2 regions of the Pseudomonas sp. PP3 genome follow, and region 2 is predicted to be linked to the other one. Evidence: riboswitches for the same ligand, from Rfam matches in the RefSeq annotation. Region 2 holds a riboswitch; the other holds the start of a gene.
The links. Region 2 has a riboswitch for cobalamin ahead of cobW (cobalamin biosynthesis protein CobW). Riboswitches for the same ligand answer to the same signal wherever they lie in the genome.

Region 1 (15,315 bases), 1.6 Mb from region 2:
GGCGAACCCGCGCCTTCGACCATCACCACCGGATACGCGGCGCTCAACCGTTGGTGCGAGGCCAGCACCGCTTGCATCGCGATGGCTTTGTAGTCGTGATAAGCCACGGCATTCATCGTCGTGACCGCACGGCCATGGATGATCACCTGAGCGCCCGTATCGCTGTTGGGCTTGAGCAGCACCGGGTTCATGTCGGTATGAGGCTCGAGGAACGCCGCCTGAGCCTGCACGGCTTGCGCGCGACCGATTTCGCCACCGTCGGCCGTCACCGCACTGTTGAGCGCCATGTTCTGCGGCTTGAACGGCACCACGCTCACCCCCTGACGCGTGACCCAACGGCACAGCGCCGTCACCAGGGTACTTTTACCGGCATCGGAGGTGGTGCCCTGTACCATCAACGTGATCATGGGTGTTCCTTGGTTAACGCATTGAATGCGGCGTCGAGACGCGCCCAATCGGCTTCATCGCCCGGCAAGCCGAAACGCAGGCTGCTGTTATGTATGAACAGGCGCAGCAGAATGCCGCGCCGGGCCATGAACTCGTGGAGTTCCTCGGCGCGATCAGTGATCAGCCACTGAAACAGCGCGCAGCCACCCTGTGGTTTGAAGCCGTGGTGTTCGAGCAGCGCCGCCAACCGCTCACTGGCCTCTTCGGCGCGTATGCGTTGTTGCGTTTGGCCTTCGGTGTCGCGCAGGCACGCCTGGCCCAACACCCGGGTCGGGCCACTCACGGCCCACGGCCCCACTTGCTCGGCGAGCAATTTGAGCAACTTGCGCTCGGCCAGCACAAACCCCAGACGCACGCCGGCCAAGCCAAAAAACTTGCCGAACGACCGCAGCACGATCAAACCGACTTGATGGGCGAATGGCGCAAGGCTCAAGTGTGGCGTGTTGTCCATGAACGCTTCGTCCACCACCAGCCAACCACCGCGCTGCGCCAGACGCGCGTGCCAGTCCAGCAATCGGCCGGGTGTCAGGCTCAGACCCGTGGGATTGTTCGGGTTGACCACCACCAGTATGTCGAGGCTGTCGACGAAGAAATCGACTTCCTGCTCCAGCACTTCACGCACGATGTAACCGTTACGCCGCCAGGCCTCGGCATGTTCGGCGTAACACGGCGACAGCACGCCGACTTTGCCGGCCCGACGCAAACGCGGCAGCAACTGGATGGCCATTTGCGAACCGGCCACCGGCAATGCCTGCAAGGTACCGTAATAATCGCAAGCGGCCTGTTCCAGACCGTCGTCGGTTTCCGGCAACCGTGCCCACGCCCGCAACGGTATTTCAGGGACAGGAAAAGGCCAGGGCGCGAGGCCGCTGGACAGATCGAGCCAATCGGCTTCCTCGATGCCGTATTCGAACGCCGCCTTGCGCAACCGGCCACCGTGTTCAAGCATAAAATTCAGCCCCCACGCAGAGAATCAGCAGCCATAACCATACCCCGCGCTGGACCAATTGCCAGCCTCGGTCGATGGCGTCGGCATCCGCCGGCACGCCTTCGCCCAGTTGCGGACGCTCGTGCAGTTCGCCGTGATAAATCGCCGGCCCGCCCAATTCGACGCCCAGCGCACCCGCCCCCGCCGCCATCACCGGACCGGCATTCGGACTGTCCCAGGTCGGGCCCTGGGTACGCCAGCATTTCAAGGCCAAGCGGGTTTTACCCAGCAGCGCGTAGGTCAATGCCACCAGGCGCGCAGGCATGTAATTGAGCACGTCATCGATCTTCGCCGCTGCCCAGCCGAAACGCTCGAAGCGTTCGTTGCGATAGCCCCACATCGCATCCAGCGTATTGCTCAACCGATAGAGCACCACGCCCGGCGCACCGGCCACGGCAAACCAGAACAAGGCGGCGAACACCGCGTCGCTGCCGTTCTCCAGCACCGATTCGGTGGCGGCACGGGCGACTTCGGTTTCATCCAGCTCACTGGTTTTACGGCTGACCAGATAGCTCACGCGTTTGCGTGCTTCTTCAAGATCATTGCTGCGCAGGGCTTTCGCCACAGGCTCGACGTGTTCACCGAGGCTGCGCATGCCGAGGGCGCAATACAGCGCGAGAATCTCGACGATCCAGCCGACATAAGGCGCCCAGGAAAATGCCGTGGCCAACAATGTCAGCGGCAACACGGCGATCACCCATGCAGTGACACCATGACTGCGCCAGCCACGGCCACCGCCGTTGAAACGTTGCTCGATGCGCTCGGCAAAACGGCCGAACGCCACCAGCGGATGCCAGCGTTTGGGTTCGCCCAGCAGCGCATCCAGCGCAACCGCGGCGACACTCAACAACGCCACACTCATTGACTCACTCCCCAATAATTTTCATACAACATTTCACTCAGCGGACGCGCCTGCGCCCAGCCTTCGAGCACCAGCATCGGCGCCGGATAGAATGCCTTGACCGGCCCCAGGCACAGGATCGCCAATGGCTTGGCACCCGCGGGCAAGCCCAACAGGTCCGCGAGCGCTTGCGGTTCGAACAATGAAACCCAGCCCATGCCCAATCCTTCGGCACGGGACGCCAGCCAGAGGTTCTGGATCGCGCAGGACAACGACGCCAAGTCCATTTCCGGCAACGTACGACGCCCGAAGATATGCCGCTCGCGATCCTCCATCAGTGCAGCCACCAGCACCTCGGCACAGTCGTTGATGCCTTCGACCTTGAGCTGCATGAATTCGTCGGTGCGCTCGCCGAGGGCTTCGGCGGTGCGGATGCGCTCGTCTTCCACCAGCGCCTGGATCTTGCCGCGTAAATCGCGATCGCTGATGCGGATGAAACGCCAGGGCTGCATCAGGCCAACGCTGGGCGCCTGATGCGCGGCTTCGAGTAAACGCCGAAGCAACTCGGGCTCGACCGTGCCCCCGCTGAAGTGGCGCATGTCGCGTCGTTCGGCGATAGCGCGATAAACCGCTTCGCGTTCGGCATCGGAAAAGGCGTTGTCAGTCATGGCCTCTTCGCTGGCAAGCCAGCGCCCACAAGGAATTGCATTTCTTCAGGTATCACACTGCTCACTGTAGGAGCTGGCTTACCAGCGATGGCGGCTTCAAGGTCGGGTGCGAAAAGCGCGGCGATCGCCTGTGGATTCGACGGAAAATAAAAATGCACATAAGAGGCCGTCATCCGCCCCTCACGATAAACCGCTTCCGCCCCACGTCCGCCATTAGGACTCAAGCCCCGGGCAATCGGCGTCAGTTCGGTGGTCGTCAGCGAGTGATGATAGGTATGCCCGCGCAGCGAGCCTTCCGGCAGCTCAACCGCCTGCAAGGCCAACGCGGCCAGGCGCTTTTGCATCACCGCGTCACCGCTCAGCAAACCGACCAGCTCGGCGCGGGTGCCTTCGACATCAGTCAACGAATCGAGCAAATAAAGCATGCCGCCACATTCGGCCAGCAACGGCTTACCCGCGGCATGGTGCGCACGGATGGCGTTCAGCATCGAGGTGTTTTGCGCCAGCGCCACATGATGCAACTCCGGATAACCGCCCGGCAGATACAAGCTGTCGGCCTCGGGTAATTGCGCGTCACGGATCGGCGAGAAAAACCGCAACTCAGCGCCCATCGCCCGCAACACATCGAGACTGGCGCCATAAGTGAAGGCAAACGCTTCATCACGGGCCACGGCAATGCGCACACCGGCCAGCAACGGCTCGGCTGCAATCACATCGGGAGCGGCAAATTGCACCGCTGGCGGCAACGCGACTTCGCAACTGCTGGCCAAGGCATCAGCCGCCGCATCAAGGCGCACATCGAGGTCGTTCAACTCGCTGGCCTGTACCAGCCCCAGGTGGCGGCTCGGCAACTCGATTCCGGTTTCCCGGGACAAGGCGCCATACCAACGCAGGCCTTCGGTCAGGCTGCCCTCAAGCAATTGCGCGTGACGCAGGGTGCCGACGCGATTGGCCAGGACACCGGCAAACGGCAAGTCCGGCTGATAACGCGCCAGCCCGAGGGCCAGTGCACCAAAAGTCTGGGCCATGGCGGTGCCGTCGATGACAGCGAGCACCGGCACACCGAAATGGCGTGCCAGATCGGCACTCGACGGCGTGCCGTCAAACAGCCCCATCACGCCTTCGATCAGAATCAGATCGGCCTCAGCGGCGGCTTCCCATAACAGGCGACGACTTTCCTGCTCGCCGACCATCCACATATCCAATTGATAAACCGGCGCACTGCTGGCGCGCTCGAGAATCATCGGGTCGAGAAAGTCCGGGCCGCATTTGAACACGCGCACCTTGCGCCCCTGATTGCGATGCAAACGGGCCAGTGCGGCGGTGACAGTGGTCTTGCCCTGACCGGAGGCCGGCGCGGCAATCAATACTGCCGGGCATTGGCGAGCGCTACTCATACAGTGCGGCTCACAGTTCCACGCCTTTTTGCGCTTTGATTCCGGCCTGGAAGGCGTGCTTGATCATGCCCATCTCGGTGACGGTGTCAGCCAGCTCGATCATTTCCGGCTTGGCGCCGCGACCGGTGACCACCACGTGTTGCATCGGCGGACGCGCCTGCAAATCGCTGAGCACCTGATCCAGATCGAGATAACCGTGCTTGAGGGCGATGTTCAATTCGTCCAGCACCACCAGGCCGATGGACGGATCACGCAGCAGTTCCTGCGACACGGCCCAGGCCGCTTCGGCGGCGGCGATATCACGCTGACGATCCTGGGTTTCCCAGGTGAAACCCTCGCCCATCACATGAAAACGCACCTGCTCGGGGAAACGTCGGAAAAACAATTCTTCGCCGGTGCTGTTACGCCCTTTGATGAATTGCACCACGCCGCACCGCATGCCATGGCCCATGGATCGCGCGAGCATGCCGAGAGCCGAGCTGCTCTTGCCTTTGCCGTTGCCGGTCAGCACCAGCAGCAGGCCGCACTCGTTCGGCGAGTTGGCAATGCGCTCGTCGATCACGGCTTTTTTGCGCAGCATGCGCGCCAGATGACGTTCGTCACGATCAGGGGTATCAGTCATGGGGGAGCTCTCCGTTGAGGCTGGAATAACGGCGGGCAGGCACAAGAATAGACGGCAAGAAGCCTGGCATCGCCCACCGTGATGCCGCTTGGATGGATCAGGCCGGTCTCCGGACTCATGAGCGGCTTGCGCCAGACTGCGCGCCTTCCCATGTCTGTCGACACAGTGGCCAAGGCGCAATCTTTCACTCATTTACCGTTGCGGGGGCAGCGTCGGGATTGCGGCTCTTCACTTCTGAAACGCTCGCTCACCGACTTCCCTGTTTCACTCTGTCGACCCAAGCCACAGAGCACCTGAAACAAGCCGCGAAGGTTAGAGGGTTGGGGGTGGAGCGTCAATTGAAGACAGGGCGCACAGATGAATAACCGCCGCCGATCAATCACCAGGCAGGCCGTTACCATCCCGGCATGGCCGTGCTGCTGAAGCAGGCTCGCGGCTTAAGGGTTGAACCAACCAGCGGCCAGGCTTCTCTATGATTAAATCAAGGCATCCACAGGGAAGATCCGCAATGCGCACATCCGAGCTCGTATTCGTTGTCGCTCTCGCCGGAGGGCTCGTCGCTTGCGGCGAAACCTCCAGCCTGCAAGTCTCCGACGGCACCGGTCCGTCACCCAAGTTGCCCGAACCCAACAAAACGCTATTCCCGACGATGAACATCGCCCCGGCCATCGGCTGGCCGGACGGTGCAAAACCCGTGGCGGCCAGCGGCACTCAAGTCGGCGCATTTGCCGATAATCTCGATCACCCACGCTGGCTGTACGTGTTGCCCAATGGCGACGTCCTGGTCGCCGAAACCAACGCCCCGCCCAAGCCCGATGACAACAAAGGCATCAAGGGCTGGATTACCAAGAAAGTCATGGGCCGCGCCGGAGCAGGCGTACCGAGCCCGAACCGCATCACACTGCTGCGCGACAGCAATCACGACGGCATCGCTGAGACCCGCACGGTGTTCCTGGAAAACCTGAACTCGCCCTTCGGCATGACGCTGGTGGGCAACGACCTGTACGTGGCCGACACGGATCGCCTGCTGCGCTTCCACTACGAAACCGGCGACACAGCCATCAAGTCGCAACCGATCAAAGTCGTCGACTTACCGGGCGGGACACTGAATCACCACTGGACCAAAAATGTGATTGCCAGCCAGGACGGCAGCAAGCTGTACGTCACGGTAGGCTCGAACAGCAATGTCGGCGAGAACGGCATGGATCAGGAGCAAGGACGTGCGGCGATCTGGGAAGTGGATCGCGCCACCGGTAATCACCGGATCTTTGCCTCCGGCCTGCGCAATCCGAACGGCATGGCGTGGGAGCCGCAAAGCGGCGCACTGTGGACGGCGGTCAACGAGCGGGATGAAATCGGCAGCGATCTGGTGCCCGATTACATCACCTCCGTGAAGGACGGTGGGTTTTACGGCTGGCCGTTCAGCTATTACGGCCAGCACGTCGACGTACGCGTCGAACCGCAAAACCCGAATCTGGTGGCCAAGGCGATCGCGCCGGACTACGCGGTCGGCCCGCACACCGCGTCGCTGGGCCTGACGTTCGCCGAAGGCAACACATTGCCGGCGCAATTCAAGGAAGGCGCCTTTATCGGCCAGCACGGCTCATGGAACCGCAAACCGCACAGCGGTTACAAAGTGATTTTTGTGCCATTTAGCGCAGGCAAGCCGACGGGACAACCGATTGATGTGCTCACCGGTTTTCTCAACGACGAAGAAAAAGCCATGGGCCGGCCGGTAGGTGTCGTGATCGATCAGCAGGGTGGCTTGCTGGTGGCCGATGATGTGGGAAACAAGGTATGGCGGGTGTCCGCGACTCGATAAGCGGCTGCGATCGTTAGCGTTTACGACAGAGCGTTAGCCCATCCCCCAGCGGCAACAACGACAGATCTACCCGCGCGTCATCCTTCAACGCTCGATTGAGCGCCTGGATCGCGCGGGTGTCTGCGCTCTGCGGATTGCTTTCCAGCACCCGACCGCTCCACAGGGTGTTATCAAACACCGCCAGCCCACCGACCCGCAGCAACCGCAGCGCGTGCTCCAGATAGGCCGGGTAGTTGGCCTTGTCGGCATCGATGAAAATCAGATCGAATTCGCCAGGCTGATGCAGCGTGCCGAGCGTTTCCAGCGCAGGCGCCAGGCGCAGATCAATGCGCGTGCTCAATCCGGCTTCTTCCCAGTAGCGACGAGCGATGGCGTTGTAGTCACCCGGCATGTCGCAGCAGATTAGCGAGCCTTCATCCGGCAATGCCGCCGCCATGCACAGGGCGCTGTAACCGGTAAAGGTGCCGATCTCCAGCAATCGCCGCGCACCGATGAGCTTCACCAACAACGCGAGAAACTGCCCTTGCTCGGGCGCTACCTGCCAGCGCGCCATCGGCAATGCCTGGGTTTCGTCGCGCAAGCGCTTGAGCAGCGGCGTCTCGCGCAGGGATACGTCCAGAAGGTATTGATACAGCGAATCGTCGAGGTTGAGTGTGCGAGCAGTCATGACGACAACCTCCGAAGATCAGGGATTGCGCGCCAAATGCTCCGGCTGCAGGACGCGCTTGGCACTCAGGTAGGCTTTCTGCCAATACGCTTTGGACAGGCTGTCGAGCTTTACCGTGCCACCGGTGGCTGGCGCATGGACGAATCGCCCTTCGCCGACGTAAATCCCGGCATGGCTGACCTGGGAGCCGCCGTTGGTGGCGAAGAAGATAAGGTCACCGGTCTGCAAGCCTTCCTTGCCGACATTCGCCGCCTGCATGGTGATCATCTCGCGCGTGGTGCGCGGCAAGGAAATCCCGGTGACATCGCGGTACACATAGCCAATCAAGCCACTGCAATCAAAACCCGAATCCGGCGTATTGCCACCCCAGCGATAAGGCGTGCCCACCAGGCCCAACGCGCGAAACAGCACGTCTTCCGCTTCAGGTGAGAACGATTGGGAAGGACCGAAAACGATGGGTGCCCTGACCACCGGCGCGGGTGGCGGTGTGCGGCTGGCGCAAGCGCTGAGCAGCGCTGCGAAGAACATGATTGCGAGGCGGGCCGACGTCGACATAAGCAGAGCATCCTGATCTGGCTGCGGCTTTTTTCTGCTGGGACGCAGAAAAGAAAACCGCCTGCGCAGTACGCAGGCGGTTTGCCATCATTGATAGATCAGAATTCTAGCGCTTATCAGGCAAACTTCAAGTAAGACTTTAAGTTCACCTTACAAATTGTCCGCTTACTTGCGAGCGGTGACGATTGGAGCCGCACCTGGCGCCATGGCGAGTGCGCGCTTGGCTTCGATGAATGTCTTGCTCCAGTAGCTGTCGCCCAGGCTATCGATCCGTACACCACCGCTGCGGCGGCTGCTGGAATGGATGAACTGGTTGTCACCCAGATAGATCCCGGCATGGCTGACGCGACCGCGGCGACCATTGGTGGCGAAGAACAGCAGATCGCCCGGCTCGAGCTTGCTGCGCGACACCAGTGGTGCGTCCACGTTGATCATTTCGCGGGTGGAGCGCGGCAGATTCATGCCGGCTTCTTCACGGAACAGGTAACCGATGAATCCGCTGCAATCGAAGCCGGCTTCAGAGGTACCACCGAAACGGTAACGGGTACCGATCAGCGACATGCCGCGTTCAAGGATGCTGTCTGCCAGAACCGGCAGCTGGTAGGACTTGCCATCGGCGAAGTCGGCCAGTTCTTTTTCGGTCGCGAGTTCTTCCTGATAAAGAGCGGAAGACTGAGCGGTAACGGAGCTTTTCACCTGCTGTTGCTGCGCTTGCTGGACCACTGGAGTGTGGGCAGCGCAACCGAACAACAGGGTAACGAGTGCGAGAGGCACGAGGGGTGCAAAGCGATTTAGCATGGGCACGACCGTGGCTGATAGTTGTAAAGAAGCCGAGACTATGCCCGCTATCATCCTCATTTGCAAATTCAATCGAACTTTATGTGACTTATCGGTTTCTCGTTAACATCTAAGCGCTTAAGCCTATTTTGAATGTTGACGCAGCCTGCAACCGTGCAGGAAAGCGGATTTTCTGGCGCCTGAAATATGCCAGAAACCGCTTCAGACCTTGAATTTACCGGGTTTTGCTACCAACCCAGCGTCTCTTTAAGGAAGGGAATTGTCAGCTTGCGCTGGGCTTGAAGCGAGGCCTGATCGAGTTGTTCGAGCAAGTCGAAAAGCGCGCTCATGCTACGGGTTCCGCGGGTCAAGATAAAATGCCCGACTTCGTCGGTCAGGTGCAGGCCGCGACGGGATGCACGCAGTTGCAGGGCACGCAGTTTGTCTTCATCGGAGAGCGGGCGCATCTGGAAGATCAGTGCCAGGGTCAGGCGGGATTTGAGGTCCGCCAGTTTCACCGGCAGCTCGCGCGGTGAAGTCGATGCAGCAATCAGCAGACGCCGACCGCTGTCACGCAGACGATTGAACAGATGGAACAGCGCTTCTTCCCAATCCGCCTTGCCTGCGACTGCATGCAAGTCATCCAGGCAGACCAGCTCATACTGTTCAAGGTTGTCGAGGATTTCGATGCCACGGTCCATCAATTCGGCCAACGGCAGATACACCGCCGGTTCACCCATCTGCTCGAATCGCAGGCATGCGGCCTGCAACAGATGCGTGCGCCCTACCCCATGCTTGCCCCAAAGATAGATCAGACTCTCGGTCCAGCCGGCGTCGGCTTCGCACAGCCGCTCGACATAGCCGAGTGCAGCGGCATTGGCGCCTGGGTAGTAGTTGATAAAGGTGGCGTCGTCACGCAGACGCACACCTAGGGGCAGCTGAATCGGTTTCATGCTGACTGAACAGTTCCAAAGGAACCGTTAGTGGCCTCTGTGTAAAGTTTGCGAAGTTTATACCCGTGAAGCCGACCGCACAATGCGACAGACCACAAGCAAAATCAAAGGTTTGCGTTGACGCTCCGGTTTTATGACAGTTTCTTTGGCGCTGCGGGCAACAAACCGGCGCCGGTTGCGGGACATCCCGGGAGTGAACCGGGATGCCCGCGCCACCCGCTAGAGCTCGGGCTCGTCAACACCACTGTAAATCTCAGAATCCTTATACAAATCATGTATATGGCGCACCAGCACCATGATCACCGCCGCCACCGGCAGCGCCAGCAGGACACCGGTAAACCCGAACAACTCACCACCGGCCAGAATCGCGAAGATCACCGCCACCGGGTGCAAGCCGATTCGATCCCCCACCAGCAGCGGCGTCAGCACCATCCCTTCCAGCGCCTGGCCCACCATGAACACCGCGACGATACCGACCATCGGATACAGATCACCGCCGAACTGGAACAACCCGGCAATCAGCGCCGCGCCAATACCGATTACAAACCCCATGTACGGCACAATCGCCGCCAGACCGGCAATCAGTCCGATCAACAGCCCCAGCTCCAGTCCTACCAGCATCAGGCCCGCCGCATAGATGGCGCCCAGCGCCACCATCACCAGCAACTGCCCACGCACGAACGCCCCCAGCACTTCATGGCATTCGCCGGCCAGGGACACAACGCGCTCTTCACGATCACGGGGCAGGAGGCTACGGATCTTGGCCATCATCAGATCCCAATCGCGCAACAGGTAAAAACTCACCACCGGAATCAGCACCAGATTCGCCAGCCAGCCAATCAGCGCAAGGCCAGAGGCCGTCGCCTGGCTCAGCACGACACCGACAATGTCAGTGGTTTGCCCCATGTGCTCGCTGATGGCGGCCTTGAGCTTGTCGAATTTCCAGAAACCTTCCGACAAACCAAACTTCGACTGCGCCCACGGCAGCGCGGTGTGCTGCAACCAGTCGAGCATCTGCGGCGCCAATTCGTACAAACGGAAAAGCTGCTTGGCCAGCATTGGCACCAGCACCAACAGCAACGCAGTCAAGATCAAGGTAAACAGCGCAAAGACCGCCACGACGCCCCAGGTCCGGGACAGCCCGGCCTTTTCCAGCCGGTCTACCAGCGGATCGAACAGATAAGCCAACAACAACGCCACCAGGAACGGCGTGAGAATCGGATGTAACAGCCAGATAAACGCGCAGAGCAGGACCACTGCACCCAACCAGAACCAACGCCGCGTATCGGCCATGAACCACTCCATTGCTTCTATATAAAGAAAGAAAATCTACCAGCGAAAACGCAGTTGCGGAGTCGGTGCCGGGGTTGGCGCTACGGCAGGGGCCGAACCGTCCGCTGCAGGCTGAGCCGGAACCACCGGAGCTTCAGCGACCGGTGCCGCCGTTACCTCCTGCAATTTCGCCAGCGACAGCTGGGCACGCAATTGATCGGTGCTGCCATTGACCCGATAGAGAATCCGGTCGCCGTCGACACTTTGCGGGCGCCCGGCAAAAGGCTCCAGCAAACGCCCAAGTGCCGCATAGCGTTCAAGGTTCATGCCTTGTACTTCCAGCAACTGCTGGGACGATGCACCCGGCTTGGCGACAAACCGCGGCGCCAGCCGTTCGTTGACCGCCAGCATCACGGCATCCGCCACAGCGGCCTGATCCGCCCCCTGCACGCTACCCGCCTCTTTCTGATCACCCAACCACAACCGCCACTTGGCTTGCCACTGCCCCCCCTCTTCCCGGGCATGCACCGCGAGCAAGGCGTCGGCATTGTAACGCTCAGACGCTCCACGCAGCGGGGCCGGATCAGCACTTTCCAGATTCGGCGCCGTAGCGACGATCTGCTCGTTCAAATCGGCAAGCGGCAGCCGCAGCGGCAAACCACGATGCTGCGCCGCTCGGCGCAACGGCGCGGCGCTGGCCTGACCATCGCCCACCAGACTTGAGCCTTCCGTGGAATCGTTCAACCACCAACTCAGAATCGATGGCCGATTGGCGCCCCACATGGCCAGCCCGGCGCGGCGCAATGCTTGCTCGGTGGAGGCAGGATCGAAATCGACCTTAAGCACTTCCGGTGGCCCCGCATCAAACCCGTACTGACTGATGATTTGTTGCGGGTCTTTGCGAATCGCCGCCAACCCCGGATTTTGCGCCGCCTTGGGATCTCCGGTCAGGCGCAGCACCAGCGTATCCAGCGCACGCTGGGTCGCCTGATCGCGTTCTTCCGGCGCCTGGCCATTGACCGGCTCGCGCACTTGGTAGAGGCCTTTGACGGTTTCGGCATGACTGACAAGACTGATCAACGACAAACAGCCCACAAACAAGAATTTACAAAAGCGCATGGAAGATTCCTGACGACAAGAGCGGCTGGAACAGACCGCATGAAGACGATCGAGCAAGGCTGTGACCATCGCCCGGCGCAAAACATTCACACGCTCTAGGTTAGTTTTTTTCGCACTGTCATAACGATAGACGGTTAATGGCGATACCTTGCACAGGTCAGCAGGATGCCATCAACCGGAAAGAATTAAGGTTTTTTTAGGCTGATATGCCCCCTGCCGTCGGCCTGAGGATGGCCGCTGCCCTTCAAGCCTGATAAAATCGCGCGCCTTCGCAGACCGGCAACAGCCGGGCACTTTCGAAATTCGCGTGAGGCAATCGCCCTCGTCGATTTCGGCGGCCCCGCTGGACTCGGTCGTTACCCCTGAATCCCCCCTAAAGGCCTGGATCATGAGCAAGCAACCCTCCCTGAGCTACAAGGACGCCGGTGTAGACATCGACGCCGGTGAAGCATTGGTCGAACGCATCAAGAGCGTCGCCAAGCGCACTGCGCGCCCGGAAGTCATGGGCGGCCTGGGCGGTTTCGGCGCCCTCTGCGAAATCCCGGCCGGCTACAAGCAGCCTGTGCTGGTTTCCGGTACTGACGGCGTCGGCACCAAGCTGCGCCTGGCACTGAACCTGAACAAGCACGACAGCATCGGCATCGATCTGGTCGCCATGTGCGTCAATGACCTGGTGGTCTGCGGCGCCGAGCCGCTGTTCTTCCTCGACTACTACGCCACCGGCAAACTGAACGTCGAAACCGCGACCCAGGTCGTCACCGGTATCGGCGCTGGTTGCGAACTGTCGGGTTGCTCCCTGGTTGGCGGCGAAACCGCTGAAATGCCGGGCATGTACGAAGGCGAAGACTACGACCTGGCCGGCTTCTGCGTCGGCGTCGTGGAAAAATCCGAAATCATCGACGGTTCCAAAGTCGCTGCTGGCGATGCCCTGCTCGCCCTGCCGTCTTCCGGCCCGCACTCCAACGGTTACTCGCTGATCCGCAAGATCATCGAAGTGTCCGGTGCCGACATCGAAAATATCCAGCTCGACGGCAAACCGCTGACCGATCTGCTGATGGCCCCGACCCGTATCTACGTGAAGCCGCTGCTCAAGCTGATCAAGGAAACCGGCGCTGTCAAAGCCATGGCCCATATCACCGGTGGCGGCCTGCTGGACAACATCCCGCGCGTTCTGCCAAAAGGCGCTCAGGCCGTGGTTGACGTGGCGAGCTGGACCCGCCCGGCGGTGTTCGACTGGCTGCAAGAGAAGGGCAACGTCGACGAGAACGAAATGCACCGCGTGCTGAACTGCGGCGTAGGCATGGTTATTTGCGTGGCTCAAGAGCACGTCGAAACCGCGCTGAACGTTCTGCGTGAAGCCGGCGAGCAGCCATGGGTCATCGGTCAGATCTCCACCGCTGCCGAAGGCGCGGCTCAGGTTGAACTGAAGAACCTCAAGGCTCATTGATGTCCCAGACCTGTGATGTGGTGGTGCTGTTGTCCGGCACCGGCAGTAACTTGCAGGCCTTGATCGACAGCACGCGGACCGGCGACAGCCCGGTCCGCATCGCTGCGGTGATTTCCAACCGTGCCGACGCCTACGGCCTGCAACGCGCCAGTGATGCGGGTATCGCCACCCGCTCGCTGGATCACAAGGCTTTCGAAGGTCGTGAGGCCTTCGATGCCGCGCTGATCGAACTGATCGACGCTTTCAACCCCAAACTCGTGGTACTGGCCGGCTTCATGCGCATTCTCAGCGCTGACTTCGTGCGTCACTACCAGGGTCGCCTGCTCAATATCCATCCCTCGCTGCTACCCAAATACAAAGGGTTACACACTCATCAGCGCGCGCTGGAGGCCGGCGACACCGAACACGGCTGCTCCGTGCACTTCGTCACCGAGGAACTCGATGGCGGACCACTGGTCGTACAGGCAGTAATACCGGTAGAGTTGCATGACTCGCCGCAAAGTCTGGCGCAGCGAGTCCATGCTCAGGAACACCTGATCTACCCGATGGCCGTACGCTGGTTTGCCGAAGGCCGGTTATCACTCAGTGATCAAGGTGCTTTACTGGATGGACAGTTACTCGCGGCCAGCGGCCACTTGATTCGAACCTAGGAGATTTTATGCGTCGCGCCCTGCTCTTCGCTTGCGCTCTGCTTGCCTTGCCATTCGCGCAAGCCGCAGACCTTCAACCGTTCTCCGCCAGCTACACCGCCGACTGGAAGCAGTTGCCCATGAGCGGCACCGCTGAACGCAGCCTGACCAAGGAAGCCAACGGCGTCTGGAAGCTCAACTTCAAGGCGTCGATGATGATCGCCAGCCTGTCCGAAGAAAGCACCCTGACCGTCGACAAGGACACCCTGCTGCCACAGTCCTATCACTTCGAACGCGGCGGCCTGGGCAAAGCCAAGAAGGCCGATCTGGACTTCGACTGGACGGCCAAAAAGGTCACCGGTACTGATCGTGGTGACGCGGTCAATATTCCGCTGAACCGCGGCATGCTCGACAAATCCACCTATCAACTGGCGCTGCAACACGACGTGGCTGCCGGCAAAAAGAGCATGAGCTATCAGGTTGTCGATGATGGCGAAGTCGATACTTATGACTTCCGCGTGCTCGGTTCGGAAAAAGTCGACACCAAGGCAGGCCAGATCGACGCGATCAAGGTCGAGCGCGTGCGCGATCCGACACAAAGCAAGCGCATCACCGTGCTGTGGTTCGCCAAGGATTGGGACTATCTGCTGGTCCGCCTGCAACAGGTCGAAACCGACGGCAAGGAGTACAACATCATGCTCCTGGATGGCACCGTCAACGGTAAGGCTGTCAAAGGCAGCTGATCCGGATCGACCTGAAGAAGCCCCGCCATTGCGGGGCTTTTCTTTGAAGATGATAAAAAGCAGGAACGCACGCCCGGCACAACGCTCTATACCTTCAAGGTCTTTTTTGATCGAATGACTTTTCCTGTCGCTTGCGAGGTTCTCCATGACTGTCACCGTCAATACCGTTTCCGCCGAAGGTTTTCGCCACAGTGTCCAGATCGATGACCACGAACTTTTCGCCGATGTGCCCGTCACGGCTGGCGGTGACGGTTCGGCCCCGGAACCCCACGACTATTTCGACGCGGCACTCGGCGCCTGCAAGGCCCTGACCCTGAAGCTCTACGCGAAGAAGAAAGACATCCCGCTCACCGGCGTCGGCGTGGAGG
Region 2 (15,315 bases):
CGACGACTTCGCGCAAGTTGTCGAGAATGGCGCTCACTTCAGACCAGTTCGCCTCCTGTGGGAGCGAGCCTGTTCGCGAAAGCGCTGTGTCAGTTGATATTTTTCCATCGCGAGCAGGCTCGCTCCCACAGGGGCCTTCCAACACTCGCGAGATCAGTTGCGTGGCAAACAGTTCGAGGCGTTCGCGGGTATCGCCGGTGGTGCGCCAAGGGTCATCGCTGATTGACAACAAGGCCTCCGGCCGCGCCCCGGTCCACGGCTCGGCCAGCGCACAATCGAGCGGATCGAAGCCCGGCGCGAACGCTTTGGCCAGCGCCCGCAGCAAACTCGATTGCGCGCCACGCCCATCACCCCGGGGAATGCGCAACAACGCAAGCAAGGTGTCGATGCGCAAACGCCCCACCGGTGACTCGCCAAACACATGCAAGCCATCGCGGATCTGCGATTCCTTCAGGTCACACAGGTAGGTGTCCAGACGCGGCAACCAGATCGCCGCGTCTGCGTCACTGTCGAGCTTTTCGTCCAGTTGCAGTTCGCGGTCGATGTGGGTCTCGCGCACCAGTTGCAGTATGTCGCGCTGCAACTCCCGGGCGCGGCGTGGATCGAGCAATTGCGCTTCGTAATATTCGTCGGCGAGCAATTCGAGATTGCGCAGCGGACCGTAGGTTTCAGCGCGGGTCAGCGGCGGCATCAAGTGATCGATGATCACCGCCTGAGTCCGCCGCTTGGCCTGGGCGCCCTCACCCGGATCGTTGACGATGAACGGATAAATGTTCGGCAACGGTCCGAGCAATGCATCCGGCCAGCAGTTTTCCGAGAGGCCGACGCCTTTGCCCGGCAGCCATTCGAGGTTGCCGTGCTTGCCGACGTGGATCAGCGCGTGGGCGCCATAGGTGTTGCGCAGCCAGAAGTAGAACGCCAGATAGCCGTGGGGCGGCACCAGGTCCGGGTCGTGATACACCGCGCTCGGGTCCACTTGATAACCGCGCGCCGGTTGAATGCCGACAAAGGTCAGGCCGAAACGCAACCCGGCGATCATCATCCGGCCGCTGCGGCACATCGGATCGTTTTCCGGCGTGCCCCAACGCTCCATCACTGCGGCGCGATTGGCTTGGGGCAGCGCGTTGAACATCGTCAGGTATTCATCCATGCCCAGGCTTTGCTGGCAAGGACGCTGGTCGAGGGTGTCCAGATCATTGCTGACGCCGCCGAGCAGTTGCTGGATCAACGCGGTGCCACTGTCCGGCAGTTCGGCGGGGAGCGGATAGCCTTCGGTGTGCAGCGCGCGGAGAATGTTCAGCGCCGCCGCTGGCGTGTCCAGGCCCACGCCGTTGCCGATGCGGCCGTCGCGGGTCGGGTAATTGGCGAGGATCAGCGCCACGCGCTTTTGCGCATTGGGCAGGCGCGCCAGATCGATCCAGCGCCGCGCCAGTTCGGCGACAAAGTCCATGCGCTCGGGTTGCGGCCGGTAGCACACCACATCCGATTGACTGCGCTCACTGCGCCACGCCAGATCCTTGAAACTGATCGGCCGGCTGATGATCCGCCCGTCCAGTTCCGGCAAGGCAATGTGCATTGCCAGATCCCGCGGGCCGAGGCCTTGATCGCTGGCGCGCCAGCCCGGTTCGTTGTCCTGGGCGCAAATGGCCTGAATCACCGGGATGTTGCGGCGAAACGGACGCAAATGCGGCGCTTCGGGGCTCGATTGGGCAAAACCGGTGGTATTAAGGATCACTCCGGCTTCTGCTTCATCCAGCCAATCCTCGACTGCCGCCAGACAGCCGGGCTCTTTCAAACTGGCCAGGGCAATCGGCAACGGATTCAACCCCGCTGCCTGCAACCGCTGGCAAAAAACATCGATGAAACCAGTATTCGCCGCTTGCAAATGCGAGCGGTAAAACAGCACCGCCGCCACCGGTTGACCGGCCTGCCAATCGGCCTGCCAGTCGCTCAATGCGGGGGTGTGTTTTTGCGGATGGTAAATCGCCGTGCGCGGCAATGCTTGCGGCTCGTCCCAGGCGTAATCCCGCGCCAGCCAACGGTTGGCCAGGCAGCGGAAGAAGTCCAGCGCGTTGCCCATGCCGCCCTGGCGCAGAAACTGCCAAAGTCGGTCTCGATCTTCGGCATCGACAGTGCTCAGGTCACTGAGCTCCGGGTCCGGGCGATCATCCCCCGGCACCAGAATCAACTGCACACCACGCTGCGACAACTCCACCAGCCGCTCGACGCCGTAACGCCAATAGGCAATGCCGCCGTGCAGCGAGATCAGAATGACCTTGGCGTGGCGCAAGACTTCATCGACATACAGATCAACCGACGCATGGTTCTGCACCTGCATCGGGTTGGCCAGGCGCACGCTCGGGTAATCGTCGGGCAACTGCTGCGCCGCTTCGGCGAGCAGCGCCAGACTGGAATCGCCGCTGCACAGGATCACCAGCTCGGCGGGGGTTTGTCCAAGGTCGGCAATGTTGTCATCCGACACGAAACCGCCGGGCTGGGTCCTGAGCAGGTGCATGGCTTATACGCTGAGCGCGGCGCGCAATTGCGCTTCGAGCAAGGCGGCATCCAGCGCCTGGCCGATCAGCACCAGACGCGTGGTGCGAGCTTCTTCAGCGCCCCACTGACGGTCGAAGTGCTTGTCGAAACGCGTGCCCACGCCCTGGATCAGCAAGCGCATCGGTTTGTTCGGGATCGCGGCGAAGCCTTTGACGCGCAGGATGCCGTGCTGGACCACCAGTTGCGTCAGCGCGTCCATCAGCAGGCTTTCATCGGATGCCGGCAATTCGATGGAGATGGAGTCGAAAGCGTCGTGATCGTGGTCGTCATGATCGTCATCATCGTGATGGTGATCGTGGTGACTGTGACGGCTATCGATGTGCTCTTCGGAACCGGCGCCGAGGCCGATCAGCACGTCCAGCGGCAGGCGACCGCTGCTGGCTTCGATGACTTTTACCGCGGGCGGCAGCTCTTCGGCAACTTCCAGGCGTACGCGGGCCAGGTCTTCCGGGCTGATCAGGTCGGCCTTGTTGAGGATCACCAGGTCGGCGCTGGACAGTTGGTCAGCGAACAGTTCGTGCAGTGGCGATTCGTGATCCAGGTTCGGGTCGAGTTTGCGCTGGGCGTCGACCTGATCCGGGAATGCGGCGAAGGTGCCAGCCGCCACGGCCGGGCTGTCGACCACGGTGATGACCGCATCGACGGTGCAGGCACTGCGGATTTCCGGCCACTGGAAGGCTTGCACCAGTGGTTTTGGCAGTGCCAGGCCCGAGGTTTCGATCAAGATGTGATCGAGGTCGCCGCGACGGGCGACCAGTTCGCGCATCACCGGGAAGAACTCTTCCTGAACGGTGCAGCACAGGCAGCCGTTGGCCAGTTCGTACACACGACCGCTGGCTTCTTCTTCGGTGCAACCGATGGAACACTGCTTGAGGATTTCGCCGTCGATGCCCAGTTCGCCGAACTCGTTGACGATCACCGCGATGCGGCGCCCCTGAGCGTTGTCGAGCATGTGCCGCAGCAACGTGGTTTTGCCCGAGCCGAGGAAGCCGGTAACGATGGTGACAGGGAGTTTGGCCAGTGTTTTCATCGGATGCCCTTTGGCAAGGTGGCGGGCATACGGGACGAGAACCGGCAACGCACATGCGCGCCGGAAGCGTTCGCCACCGGATCACCCCGCCCGGTTGTAGTGAGAATCTGTATCGAGGCAGGTCTCCTGGCTGACGGTGTGCCAGTCGCTTGACTGGCGTTTACTGCGCCTTCCCGCGGGCTCAAGGGTTGAGCGTGCAGTGGCGTGGCAGCGAACATCACCGTTCACAGTTGCGGGGGCAGCCGCGGCATTGACCGCGTTCCCTTCTTAGCTTCGACAGATGCCGAAGAACCTCGAAAGCGCAAGGCTACGCATGGTATTGGGGCGGGTCAATGTCCGCCGTGCATCACGGTCGTCTGTGGCGAGGGAGCTTGCTCCCGCTCGGCGGCGAAGCCGTCGTAATACCTGCTGACGAGGTATTCCAGAAAGAATGCCGGGGGTCGCTTCGCAACCCGGCGGGCGCAAGCTCCCTCGCCACAGGGGATGTGGTACCTCAAACGAGAACCCTTGCCAATTGACGCCCAGCCCTCGCCCATGCTCTCCTACGCATCTTGTTACGGGTGCCCTTCACAGGGTGAAACGGGAAACCGGTGAATCATGTGCTTTACTCAAGGCCATGTCAGTCCGGTGCTGCCCCCGCAACGGTAAGCGAGCGAAGCGTCAGATCCACTGTGCCCATCCGGCATGGGAAGGTGACGTTTGCAGGTCAAGGCGAAAGCCTGTGCCCCTCGTGAGCCCGGAGACCGGCCCGCAACACAAAGTGAAAACACAATCACTGAATGACAAACCCGCGGTGGGCGGGCGCTGTTCGAATCCCTGCGCGCCCGTTCGTGTGCAGGATCTTGCATGCGCTTTAGATTCCCCGCTGACAGACCAGAGGGAAACGCCATGTCGACCATCAGCAGCACCGGCCACAGCAGCTCCGCCAGCGCCACCACCACCCTGACTCAACGCCTGACCGCCGCCGTTTTTGCGTCGATCCTCGGCGCGTGCCTGGTGTACTTCGCCGGTTTCTCGCACATCGAAGCGGTGCACAACGCCGCCCACGATACCCGTCACAGCGCCGCGTTCCCGTGCCATTGAGACCCGCCGAGATGATCAAGCGTATTGCGCAAACCGCAGGTTTCACCGGGCTGCTCGCCGCCCTGCTGCTCACCCTGCTGCAAAGCTTCTGGGTTTCCCCGCTGATTTTGCAGGCCGAGACTTACGAGAAATCCGAACCGGCCGCTGTTGAAGTCCACGAACACGCACACAGCGAAGGCGCCGTCGCCGCTCACACCCACGATGGCGAAGCCTGGGAGCCGGAAGACGGCTGGCAGCGCGTGCTGTCGACCACCGGCGGCAACCTGGTGGTGGCCGTCGGTTTCGCCCTGATGCTGGCCGGCCTGTACACCTTGCGTGCGCCGACCAAAACGTCCCAGGGTTTGCTCTGGGGTCTGGCCGGCTACGCAACCTTCGTGCTCGCGCCGACACTCGGCCTGCCGCCTGAGTTGCCAGGCACCGCTGCCGCCGATCTGGCGCAACGGCAGTTCTGGTGGGTCGGTACTGCGGCCTCCACTGCAGTCGGTATCGCGCTGATCGTGTTCAGCCGTCACTGGCTGATGAAAATCCTCGGCGCGGCGATCATTGCCGTTCCCCACGTGATTGGCGCCCCGCAACCGGAAGTGCATTCGATGCTGGCACCCGAAGCACTGGAAACCCGGTTCAAAATCGCTTCGCAGTTGACCAACGTCGCGTTCTGGCTGGCCCTGGGCCTGATCAGCGCCTGGTTGTTCCGCCGCAAAAGCGATGGCCAATACCACGCATGATGGATCCCCGCACAGCGCCGACCCTGGTGGTCGGCCTGGGCTGCCAGCGCGGCTGCCCCGTCAATACGTTGCGGGCGCTGCTGGATCAGGCACTGCAAGCGCATCAAATCGAACTGCATGACATCATGGCCCTGGCCAGCATCGACTTGAAACGCGACGAACCGGCGCTGAGCGAGTTGGCCGCTCAACTGGCGCTACCGCTCATGTATTTCAGCAGTGAACAACTGGCCGCTTATCAGCCACAACTCAGTCACCATTCGCAGATCGCTTTCGAGCGCACCGGATGCTACGGCGTGGCAGAAAGTGCCGCCCTCGCGCTGGCCGAACAATTGACCAATGCACCGGCAAAACTGCTGATCTCGCGACAAAAGTATGCCCAGGCCACTCTGGCATTGGCCTGCCCTGCGTAAAATCCCCGATAATCCACGTATCCGATCATGAGCAATCTTCATCTGAAGCCTTGCCCAGCCCCTTTTTACCCACAGGAATCGACGATGACCGTCTACTTCATTGGCGCAGGTCCCGGCGACCCGGAACTGATCACCGTCAAAGGCCAGCGGCTGATTCGCAGCTGTCCGGTGATTATCTATGCCGGCTCATTGGTGCCTGCTGCGGTGCTTGAAGGCCATCAGGCCGAAACCGTGGTTAACAGCGCCGAATTGCATCTGGAACAGATCATCGAACTGATCAAGACTGCCCACGCCAACGGCCAGGATGTGGCGCGGGTGCACTCGGGAGATCCGAGCCTGTATGGCGCCATCGGTGAGCAGATCCGCCCTCTACGCGAACTCGGCATTCCTTTCGAGATCATCCCCGGCGTGACCGCAACCGCCGCCTGCGCCGCGCTGCTGGGGGCGGAATTGACGTTGCCGGACGTGTCACAGAGCGTAATCCTGACTCGCTACGCCGACAAAACCACGATGCCAAAAGGCGAGGAATTTTCCAGTCTGGCGCAGCACGGGGCGACCATGGCGATTCATTTAGGGGTTAATCATCTGGCGAAGATTGTCGAGGAGCTGCTGCCGCATTATGGCGCCGATTGCCCGATTGCGGTGGTTCATCGCGCGAGCTGGTCGGATCAGGACTGGGTGGTGGGGACGCTTGAGGACATTGCCGGGAAGGTTGAAGAAAAAGGGTTTCGACGCACGGCGTTGATATTGGTAGGTCGAGTATTGGGCAGTGATCAGTTCAGCGAGTCGTCACTGTATCGCGCGGGACATGCGCATCTTTATAGACCCTGAAACACTTGTGGCGAGGGAGCTTGCTCCCGCTGGACCGCAAAGCGGTCCCAACATCAGCCAACGCACTCATCACGGGAAATGCATCGGCTGTATTGTGATGGCTACACCATCAAGCGGGAGCAAGCTCCCTCGCCACAGCGCCGTTTTTTAGGTCGCAGCGAACACCTTAGTAGTAGGCGTTTTCTTTCTGCGTGTGGTCGGTTACGTCACGGACGCCTTTGAGCTCCGGGATGCGCTCGAGCAAGGTACGCTCGATGCCTTCCTTCAAGGTCACGTCTGCCTGGCCGCAGCCCTGGCAACCGCCACCGAACTGCAGAACGGCAATGCCGTCCTCGACCACATCGATCAGGCTGACCTGACCGCCGTGGCTGGCCAGCCCCGGGTTGATCTCGGTTTGCAGGTAGTAGTTGATGCGCTCGTTGACCGGGCTATCAGCGTTGACCATCGGTACTTTGGCGTTTGGCGCCTTGATGGTCAGTTGGCCGCCCATGCGGTCGGTGGCGTAGTCGACAACCGCGTCGTCCAGGAACGCTTCGCTGAACGAATCGATGTAGGCCGTGAAGCTTTTCAGCCCCAAAGCGGTGTCTTCAGGTTTTTCTTCGCCTGGTTTGCAGTAGGCAATGCAGGTTTCTGCATACTGGGTGCCAGGCTGGGTGATGAAGACGCGGATGCCGATGCCCGGGGTGTTCTGCTTGGAAAGCAGATCGGCCAGGTAATCGTGGGCGGCGTCGGTAATGGTAATAGCGGTCATGGAAACTCCTCGCAGGCTTGGGCGCAGTTTACGCCAATCATCGCCGCGGACAAAGTCCTAGTATTTTTGTCGGGAAAGATTGCCACGATCCCCCAGCACGCGCTGCCGGAGGATCGGTGGTTTTTCACAGGTTTTCGTAGCGATTCATGTCCAGCACGCCCTCTTCCACCGGTTCGGTTTCGTGGATGTAGCGGCTTAAATCATGAAAGTACTGCCAGAACTGCGGATGACTGCGACGAATCCCCCAGCGTTCGACGATTTTCTCCAAACGATCGACGTCCTTGGCATTTTCCATCGCTGCCACAAACGCCGGAACCTCTCCGGCCGGGATGTTGAACATGAAATTCGGATAGCTGCTCAGTACGCCCGGGAAAATCGTCAGGGTGTCCAACCCCGGCTGATAACGCAGTGATTCGCCGAGCAGGAAAGCCACGTTGCTGTGGGCGCGGTTGCGCAGCAGGCTGTAGACCACACGGGTTCCGCTCGACGTTTCGATACGCAACATTGTGGCTTCCGGCAGTTGATCGATGACCCTGAGCCCGGCTGCCGGTCGCGCCGTGAGCGTGCTCAAGGCTTGTTCGGCATTTTGCAGCTCGGGATCAATGTTAGGCCGCGAACAATAGGCGCCGTCACAGCGATTGATCGGGTCAGGATTGGCGTTGAGATCGCCGTAACGCGCCAGCAACTGCATGGCGAAATCACGCTTGGGGTCTTTTTCGTCCAGTTTCAGCGCGGTCGGCTTGTCGTTGTCGATGGTCTCGTAGTCCAGCCACATCTTGAATTTGCCGCTGTTCTGGTACCAGTCGTCAAGATAACCCTCGCGCGAATCCGCCGGCATCAGGCGCAGGAAGTTCTGCTCGGCGCCATTGCGGATCAGGTCGAAATACAGGCGCGTCTGCGCTTGATGGGAGACGTTGCCGAACACGTCGAAATTCACTGCCAACTGGTAATACGTACGCTCCAGCAACGGGTAATCGAACAACCACAGGGTTTGCGGCACTTCGCCGATCAAGCCTTTGGTCACGGCGGCGCTGTCGAAATGGCGGAAAATGCTCAGCAACGCATTGTCGTTGCCGGCCCACAGCGTCGACCAGCTCGGCGCCGGCACATCGGCGTAGCTGTCGCGGCGCAGGGCTTCGTACTCGTTTCGCTTGTCGCGGTAGTCGTGCCACAGGCTCAAGACGCTGCCGACATCGTCGTTCTGCCCCGGCATCGCCAGCAACGGCGTGGCTTGGCCGCGATAGTTCGGGTCGGTGACGTAGAGGTCGTGCTCCGGCGCCTGGAACAGTGCCCAGAAGTTGTCACGGATCACGTCAGTGGCGATCTGCCCCCGGCAAACCGGGCCGCGAATAAAGGTGCGCACGAAATACTCGGCGTTATCGAGCATGAACTGATAACGCGCCTGGGCCGGGATCGCTTCAAAGGTCGCAAACGGGTTGGCCCGGCTTTGCGGCCCATAGCCCGGCAGCGCAGTGGCCTGCCAGTTACCGCTGTAGAACAGGCTCTTGACCCGGGCCATCTTCGCCGCGCTCAACGGGTAGGTAATGTGGGTTTTATGGACGATCACGCCCTGCACCGGCCACAGACGGTAGTAGAACTGACTGCCCGGATCATCGTTCGGACGACGGGTCTTGACCATGTCGATCGGCTGCCCGGTCGGCGTGCGCGATCTCACCCACTGAAAGAAATGCCCCGGCTCGCCATCCTTGAAATAGATGTGCGCGAGAAACCAGTGCTCGTACAGCCAGCGCCCTACGAGGCTCTGCCGGGCACCCGGCGAGTTGAGCAGGTTCTCCCACTGCACCACCTGCAACGCTTCTTTCGCGCTCGGCACCAGGCCCTGCTCATCGATCGGTGCACCGGAGGCCAGCCAGCGTTGCAGCGTCTGGTATTGCTGATCGGTGAGGCCGGTGACCGCCAGCGGCATGCCTTCCCTAGGGTGGGCACCCGCGTAGCCATCAAACTCGGCCGGCATCGCGCACATGTTTTCCCGGTTCAAGCCCAGGACGATGTCTTCGGGCAATTTGGCATTGGGTTGCAGCGGCGTTCGGTGACCCAGCTCAAGCATCCGCGCCATCAGGGCAGCCTGATTGCTCTGGGCATCGAGCACTGAGTAAAAGCCCATTTTCTGCCAGCCCTGTTTGCCGCTCGCGTCATAAAACAATCGGGTCGGTGCCACGGCCTGGCTGCGATCACCGTCATACACCGGGACTTTGGTCGCACCGCGCGCGGCACCTTCGCCACTGCCGAGGTTGAGCTGGCAGGCTGCGTCATTGCAGGCATGGCAGGCTACACACTTCTCGGTGAAGATCGGTTGGATGTCGCGGGTGTAGGAAATGGAAGAAGAACTGCCAGAGGATATCCCCGGACCTTGCGCCACGGCGCCCCAGCTTAAAAACAGCAATACACTGCTGATGACAACGCGATACGACATGTCCCTGGTCCCGATCCTTTAAAAAACGCCGCGATTCTACCGGTCTGGCACCCACCTCAACATGAACGATATTCATGCAAAACCCGGACATGCTCTAAATCCGCACAGGTTTGCTATTATCCCGGCCCTTCGTCATGGTCTTTCCGAGTAGTCCTAATGTCCGATCGCAGTGTTCGCCTTCAAGCTCTCAAGCACGCCCTCAAAGAGCGCATCCTGATTCTCGATGGCGGTATGGGCACGATGATCCAGAGCTACAAGCTCGAGGAGCAGGATTACCGTGGCAAACGCTTCGCCGACTGGCCGAGCGATGTCAAAGGCAACAACGACCTGCTGGTGCTGACCCGTCCTGACGTGATTGGCGGCATCGAGAAAGCCTACCTGGATGCCGGCGCCGACATTCTGGAAACCAACACCTTCAACGCCACCCGGATCTCCATGGCCGATTACGGCATGGAAGAACTGGCCTACGAATTGAACGTAGAAGGCGCTCGCCTGGCGCGCAAGGTCGCCGATGCGAAAACCCTCGAGAACCCGGACAAGCCGCGCTTTGTCGCCGGCGTACTCGGCCCGACCAGCCGCACCTGCTCGCTGTCGCCGGATGTCAACAACCCTGGCTACCGCAACGTCACCTTTGATGAGTTGGTGGAGAACTACACCGAAGCCACCAAAGGCCTGATCGAAGGCGGCGCCGACCTGATCCTGATCGAAACCATCTTCGACACCCTCAACGCCAAAGCGGCAATCTTCGCCGTGCAAGGGGTGTTCGAAGAGCTGGGCGTCGAATTGCCGATCATGATTTCCGGCACCATCACCGACGCCTCCGGCCGCACGCTGTCCGGCCAGACCACCGAAGCGTTCTGGAACTCCGTGGCCCACGCCAAACCTATCTCGGTCGGCCTGAACTGCGCCCTCGGTGCCAGCGAATTGCGCCCGTACCTGGAAGAACTGTCGAACAAGGCCAGCACCCACGTTTCCGCGCACCCGAACGCCGGCCTGCCGAACGAATTCGGTGAGTACGACGAACTGCCGTCGCAAACCGCCAAGGTCATCGAAGAATTCGCCCAAAGCGGCTTCCTCAACATCGTCGGCGGCTGCTGCGGCACCACGCCGGGCCACATTGAAGCCATCGCCAAAGCCGTGGCCGGTTATGCGCCGCGTGAGATTCCGGACATCCCAAAGGCCTGCCGCCTGTCGGGCCTGGAACCGTTCACCATTGATCGCAACTCGCTGTTCGTGAACGTCGGCGAGCGTACCAACATCACCGGTTCCGCCAAATTCGCCCGCCTGATCCGTGAAGACAATTACACCGAAGCCCTGGAAGTCGCCCTGCAGCAGGTCGAAGCCGGCGCCCAGGTGATCGACATCAACATGGACGAAGGGATGCTCGATTCGAAGAAGGCCATGGTGACCTTCCTCAATCTGATCGCCGGTGAACCGGACATCTCTCGCGTACCGATCATGATCGACTCCTCCAAGTGGGAAGTGATCGAAGCCGGCCTGAAATGCATCCAGGGCAAGGGCATCGTCAACTCGATCAGCATGAAAGAAGGCGTCGAGCAGTTCATTCATCACGCCAGACTGTGCAAGCGCTACGGCGCCGCAGTCGTGGTGATGGCGTTTGACGAAGCCGGCCAGGCCGACACTGAAGCGCGCAAGAAAGAAATCTGCAAACGCTCCTACGACATCCTGGTCAACGAAGTCGGCTTCCCGCCGGAAGACATCATCTTCGACCCGAACATCTTCGCCGTGGCCACCGGCATCGAAGAACACAACAACTACGCTGTGGACTTCATCAATGCCTGTGCCTACATCCGCGACGAGCTGCCGTACGCGCTGACCTCGGGTGGCGTGTCCAACGTGTCGTTCTCGTTCCGCGGCAACAACCCGGTGCGCGAGGCGATCCACTCGGTGTTCCTGCTGTACGCGATCCGCGCCGGCCTGACCATGGGTATCGTCAACGCCGGTCAACTGGAGATCTACGACCAGATCCCGGCAGAACTGCGCGATGCCGTGGAAGACGTGATCCTCAACCGCACCCCGGAGGGCACCGACGCCCTCCTCGCCATCGCCGACAAGTACAAGGGCGACGGCAGCGTCAAGGAAGCGGAAACCGAAGAGTGGCGCAACTGGGACGTCAACAAGCGTCTGGAACACGCGCTGGTCAAAGGCATCACCACCCACATCGTCGAAGACACCGAAGAGTCGCGGCAGTCGTTCGCGCGCCCGATCGAAGTGATCGAAGGGCCGTTGATGTCCGGCATGAACATCGTCGGCGACCTGTTCGGCGCCGGCAAAATGTTCCTGCCGCAGGTGGTGAAATCCGCCCGTGTAATGAAGCAGGCCGTGGCCCACTTGATCCCGTTCATCGAACTGGAAAAAGGCGACAAACCGGAAGCCAAGGGCAAGATTCTCATGGCCACCGTAAAAGGCGACGTACACGACATCGGCAAGAACATCGTGGGCGTGGTACTGGGTTGCAACGGCTATGACATCGTCGACCTCGGCGTGATGGTCCCGGCGGAGAAAATCCTCCAGGTGGCCAAGGAAGAAAAATGCGACATCATCGGCCTGTCCGGGTTGATCACACCGTCACTGGATGAAATGGTCCACGTGGCGCGCGAGATGCAACGCCAGGACTTCCACCTGCCGTTGATGATCGGTGGTGCCACCACCTCCAAGGCGCACACCGCGGTGAAGATCGAACCCAAGTACAGCAACGATGCGGTGATCTACGTCACCGACGCCTCCCGTGCGGTCGGTGTGGCCACCCAGCTGCTGTCCAAGGAACTCAAGGCCGGTTTCGTCGAGAAAACCCGCCTGGATTACATCGATGTCCGCGAGCGCACCGCCAACCGCAGTGCCCGCACCGAACGCTTGAGCTACGCGGCGGCGATCGCGAAGAAGCCGCAGTTCGACTGGAGCACCTACGCGCCGGTCAAACCGACATTCACCGGCACCAAGGTGCTGGATAACATCGATCTGAAGGTCCTGGCCGAATACATCGACTGGACGCCGTTCTTCATTTCCTGGGACCTGGCCGGCAAGTTCCCGCGCATTCTGCAGGACGAAGTGGTGGGTGAAGCGGCTACGTCGCTCTATGCCGACGCCCAGGAAATGCTCGCCAAACTGATCGACGAGAAGCTGATCAGCGCCCGTGCGGTGTTCGGTTTCTGGCCGGCCAATCAGGTGCGCGATGACGACATCGAACTCTACGGCGATGACGGCAAGCCTTTAGCCAAGCTGCATCACCTGCGTCAGCAGATCATCAAGACCGACGGCAAGCCGAACTTCTCCCTGGCCGACTTCGTCGCGCCCAAGGACAGCGAACTCACCGACTACGTGGGTGGATTCATCACCACCGCCGGCATCGGTGCCGAAGAAGTGGCCAAGGCCTATCAGGACGCTGGCGACGACTACAACTCGATCATGGTCAAGGCCCTCGCCGACCGTCTGGCCGAGGCCTGCGCCGAATGGTTGCACCAGCAGGTGCGCAAAGACTACTGGGGTTATGCCAAGGATGAAGCACTGGATAACGAAGCACTGATCAAGGAACAGTACAGCGGTATCCGCCCTGCCCCGGGCTACCCGGCCTGTCCGGATCACACCGAGAAAGCCCAGCTGTTCGCCCTGCTCGATCCGGAAGCCGAGGAAATGCGTGCCGGCCGCAGCGGCGTGTTCCTCACCGAGCACTACGCAATGTTCCCGGCCGCTGCCGTCAGCGGCTGGTACTTCGCTCACCCGCAGGCGCAATACTTCGCCGTGGGCAAGATCGACAAGGATCAGGTGCAGAGCTATGCGTCGCGCAAAGGCCAGGAATTGAGCGTGACCGAGCGCTGGCTGGCACCCAATCTCGGTTACGACAACTGATCGGTGCATCGCGTGTTGCCAGCCTGTACGCGTAAGCGTTAACCACTATCGCCAGCAAGCCGGCTCCTGCAGAAATACGTATTTCCTGTAGGAGCCAGCTTGCTGGCGAGGGCGCCTGGAGAGCGTTTTACGCACTCACGGATGAACCGGCACCGCGGGTGGACGACTCAATGTCAGCCACCTCTTTGCGAGAAAGCTCTATCAACTTCGCATTGCGCGCTGCGGCGTGATCAAAGAGCTGACTCAAGAAAGCAGGGTCATCAGCGCCCGCATCCTGATCCACATCCATAACCTCCACCTCATCGAGCGCCTTGAACACGTCAGGGTGTTTCTCCTTGAGGTAAGCCACCCAGTAATCGCGCTGGATCAATTCCTCAAAAAAGCCATCGGACCGCTCGGCAGCGACGACTTCCAGGCGTGCGGCCGCCAGTTGTTGGGGGGTGACGCCTGACGCATAGGTCATGTGTTTCGGTTGCCCGGGGAGGCTCAAGCCATCGTCCCAACCATCGGTAAGGCCAATTCGATAGCCCAGGCGTACCTCGGCTTCATCCCGACCGCTATGACTCGCCGCTTTCGTTGCCAACTCGTCGACCTTATCGAGCCGGAACAACTGCCGGGACAACTTCAACAGTGCCTCGGCTTTGACGCCCACGCGTCCGGCAGGAATCTCGAGCAAGGCATTGTGCGTGAACACTTTGCTTTCCAGCCCACTGAACGTCAGGATTCGACCGTCGACACAGGTGCCATGGGTGGCGGAGCTGGCGAACAGGACCTCTCGAAGCTCGGTGTTGCCGACAGCGGCCTCCATCACAGTCCACACTCGCCGAGTCAGGTCGGCATTTGCCACCCGGAACTCCCGCGTATCCTGCAATCGCGAGAGCAAATGAAAGAACGCCGCATTGTCCGGCTCTGCCGCCAGTTGACTCCAGATTTCGCTTTTGGTGGCCAGCTCCTCAGGGAGGGCATTGGCGAGCCAGGGTGTTTTTTGTTCTGAGTCCGGCTCGTCTTCAGGTAGCTCTTCATCCGATTCGATGCTTTCCGTGCTGCTTTCCCCGAAGTTGTGTGCGTCATCAATCATCAGGTCCAGATCCGCACGTGAAAAGCCCAGCACGGTCTCGTGAGCGCCCGCATCGCGGTAAGCCCGCAACCGCTCAAGACTTTCTAACAACATGTCGTCGTTGTCGGTGAGGTCGGTGCCGGCCATGAGCAGGTCATGACTGCCATCCAGCGCTTGCGGCGCAATGGAAACGATGCCGTTGCCGCTCAGATTCAGCGTCCTCAGGCGACTGGCATCGAGCACGCCTTGCGGCCACTCGGTCAAATCGTTGTTGCGCAGATCAAGCGTCTCCAATGCCTCGAAATCCGTGACATCAAAGGCCTCCAGTTCGTTGTAGCTCAGGTCCAGCCATTGCAGGCGCTGCAGGGGACTGAGCGCGGCATGCAAGTGTTCGCTATCGTCCAGCCGGTTCGAGGACAGCTCCAGGCGTTCGAGCTTGTCCATGTGCCTGACCGGCTCGGGGATGATCTCCAGATCATTGCCATTGAGTTCCAGCGTCTGCAATTGCGTGAACGCGTTGAGGAACTCGTCAGAGCCCCGACCGCTCAGTTTCACGCTGGTCAGGTTCAGT

Region 1: it holds a riboswitch for cobalamin, as region 2 does, so the genes downstream of both, cobO (cob(I)yrinic acid a,c-diamide adenosyltransferase) here and cobW (cobalamin biosynthesis protein CobW) in region 2, are expected to answer to the same signal.

What each region holds. Positions count from the first base shown of each region.
Region 1 covers NZ_HG995459.1:1,735,987-1,751,301, reverse strand. The annotation lists gene KHO07_RS08160 (cobyric acid synthase) at 1-407, opposite strand, end outside; gene cobD (threonine-phosphate decarboxylase CobD) at 404-1,396, opposite strand; gene cbiB (adenosylcobinamide-phosphate synthase CbiB) at 1,389-2,297, opposite strand; gene bluB (5,6-dimethylbenzimidazole synthase) at 2,294-2,944, opposite strand; gene KHO07_RS08140 (cobyrinate a,c-diamide synthase) at 2,941-4,341, opposite strand; gene cobO (cob(I)yrinic acid a,c-diamide adenosyltransferase) at 4,352-4,963, opposite strand; cobalamin riboswitch at 5,046-5,275, opposite strand; gene KHO07_RS08130 (sorbosone dehydrogenase family protein) at 5,472-6,785, shown strand; gene KHO07_RS08125 (class I SAM-dependent methyltransferase) at 6,799-7,452, opposite strand; gene KHO07_RS08120 (C40 family peptidase) at 7,471-8,007, opposite strand; gene KHO07_RS08115 (NlpC/P60 family protein) at 8,173-8,805, opposite strand; gene hda (DnaA regulatory inactivator Hda) at 9,033-9,737, opposite strand; gene KHO07_RS08105 (AI-2E family transporter) at 9,957-11,030, opposite strand; gene KHO07_RS08100 (DUF2066 domain-containing protein) at 11,067-12,128, opposite strand; gene purM (phosphoribosylformylglycinamidine cyclo-ligase) at 12,517-13,575, shown strand; gene purN (phosphoribosylglycinamide formyltransferase) at 13,575-14,225, shown strand; gene KHO07_RS08085 (DUF3108 domain-containing protein) at 14,234-14,947, shown strand; gene KHO07_RS08080 (OsmC family protein) at 15,093-15,315, shown strand, end outside.
Region 2 covers NZ_HG995459.1:3,296,365-3,311,679, forward strand. The annotation lists gene cobN (cobaltochelatase subunit CobN) at 1-2,515, opposite strand, end outside; gene cobW (cobalamin biosynthesis protein CobW) at 2,519-3,586, opposite strand; cobalamin riboswitch at 3,685-3,897, opposite strand; cobalamin riboswitch at 4,128-4,353, shown strand; gene KHO07_RS14950 (CbtB-domain containing protein) at 4,475-4,669, shown strand; gene KHO07_RS14955 (CbtA family protein) at 4,681-5,394, shown strand; gene KHO07_RS14960 (cobalamin biosynthesis protein) at 5,391-5,804, shown strand; gene cobM (precorrin-4 C(11)-methyltransferase) at 5,889-6,635, shown strand; gene nfuA (Fe-S biogenesis protein NfuA) at 6,802-7,386, opposite strand; gene KHO07_RS14975 (fatty acid cis/trans isomerase) at 7,511-9,820, opposite strand; gene metH (methionine synthase) at 9,977-13,687, shown strand; gene KHO07_RS14985 (NEL-type E3 ubiquitin ligase domain-containing protein) at 13,815-15,315, opposite strand, start outside.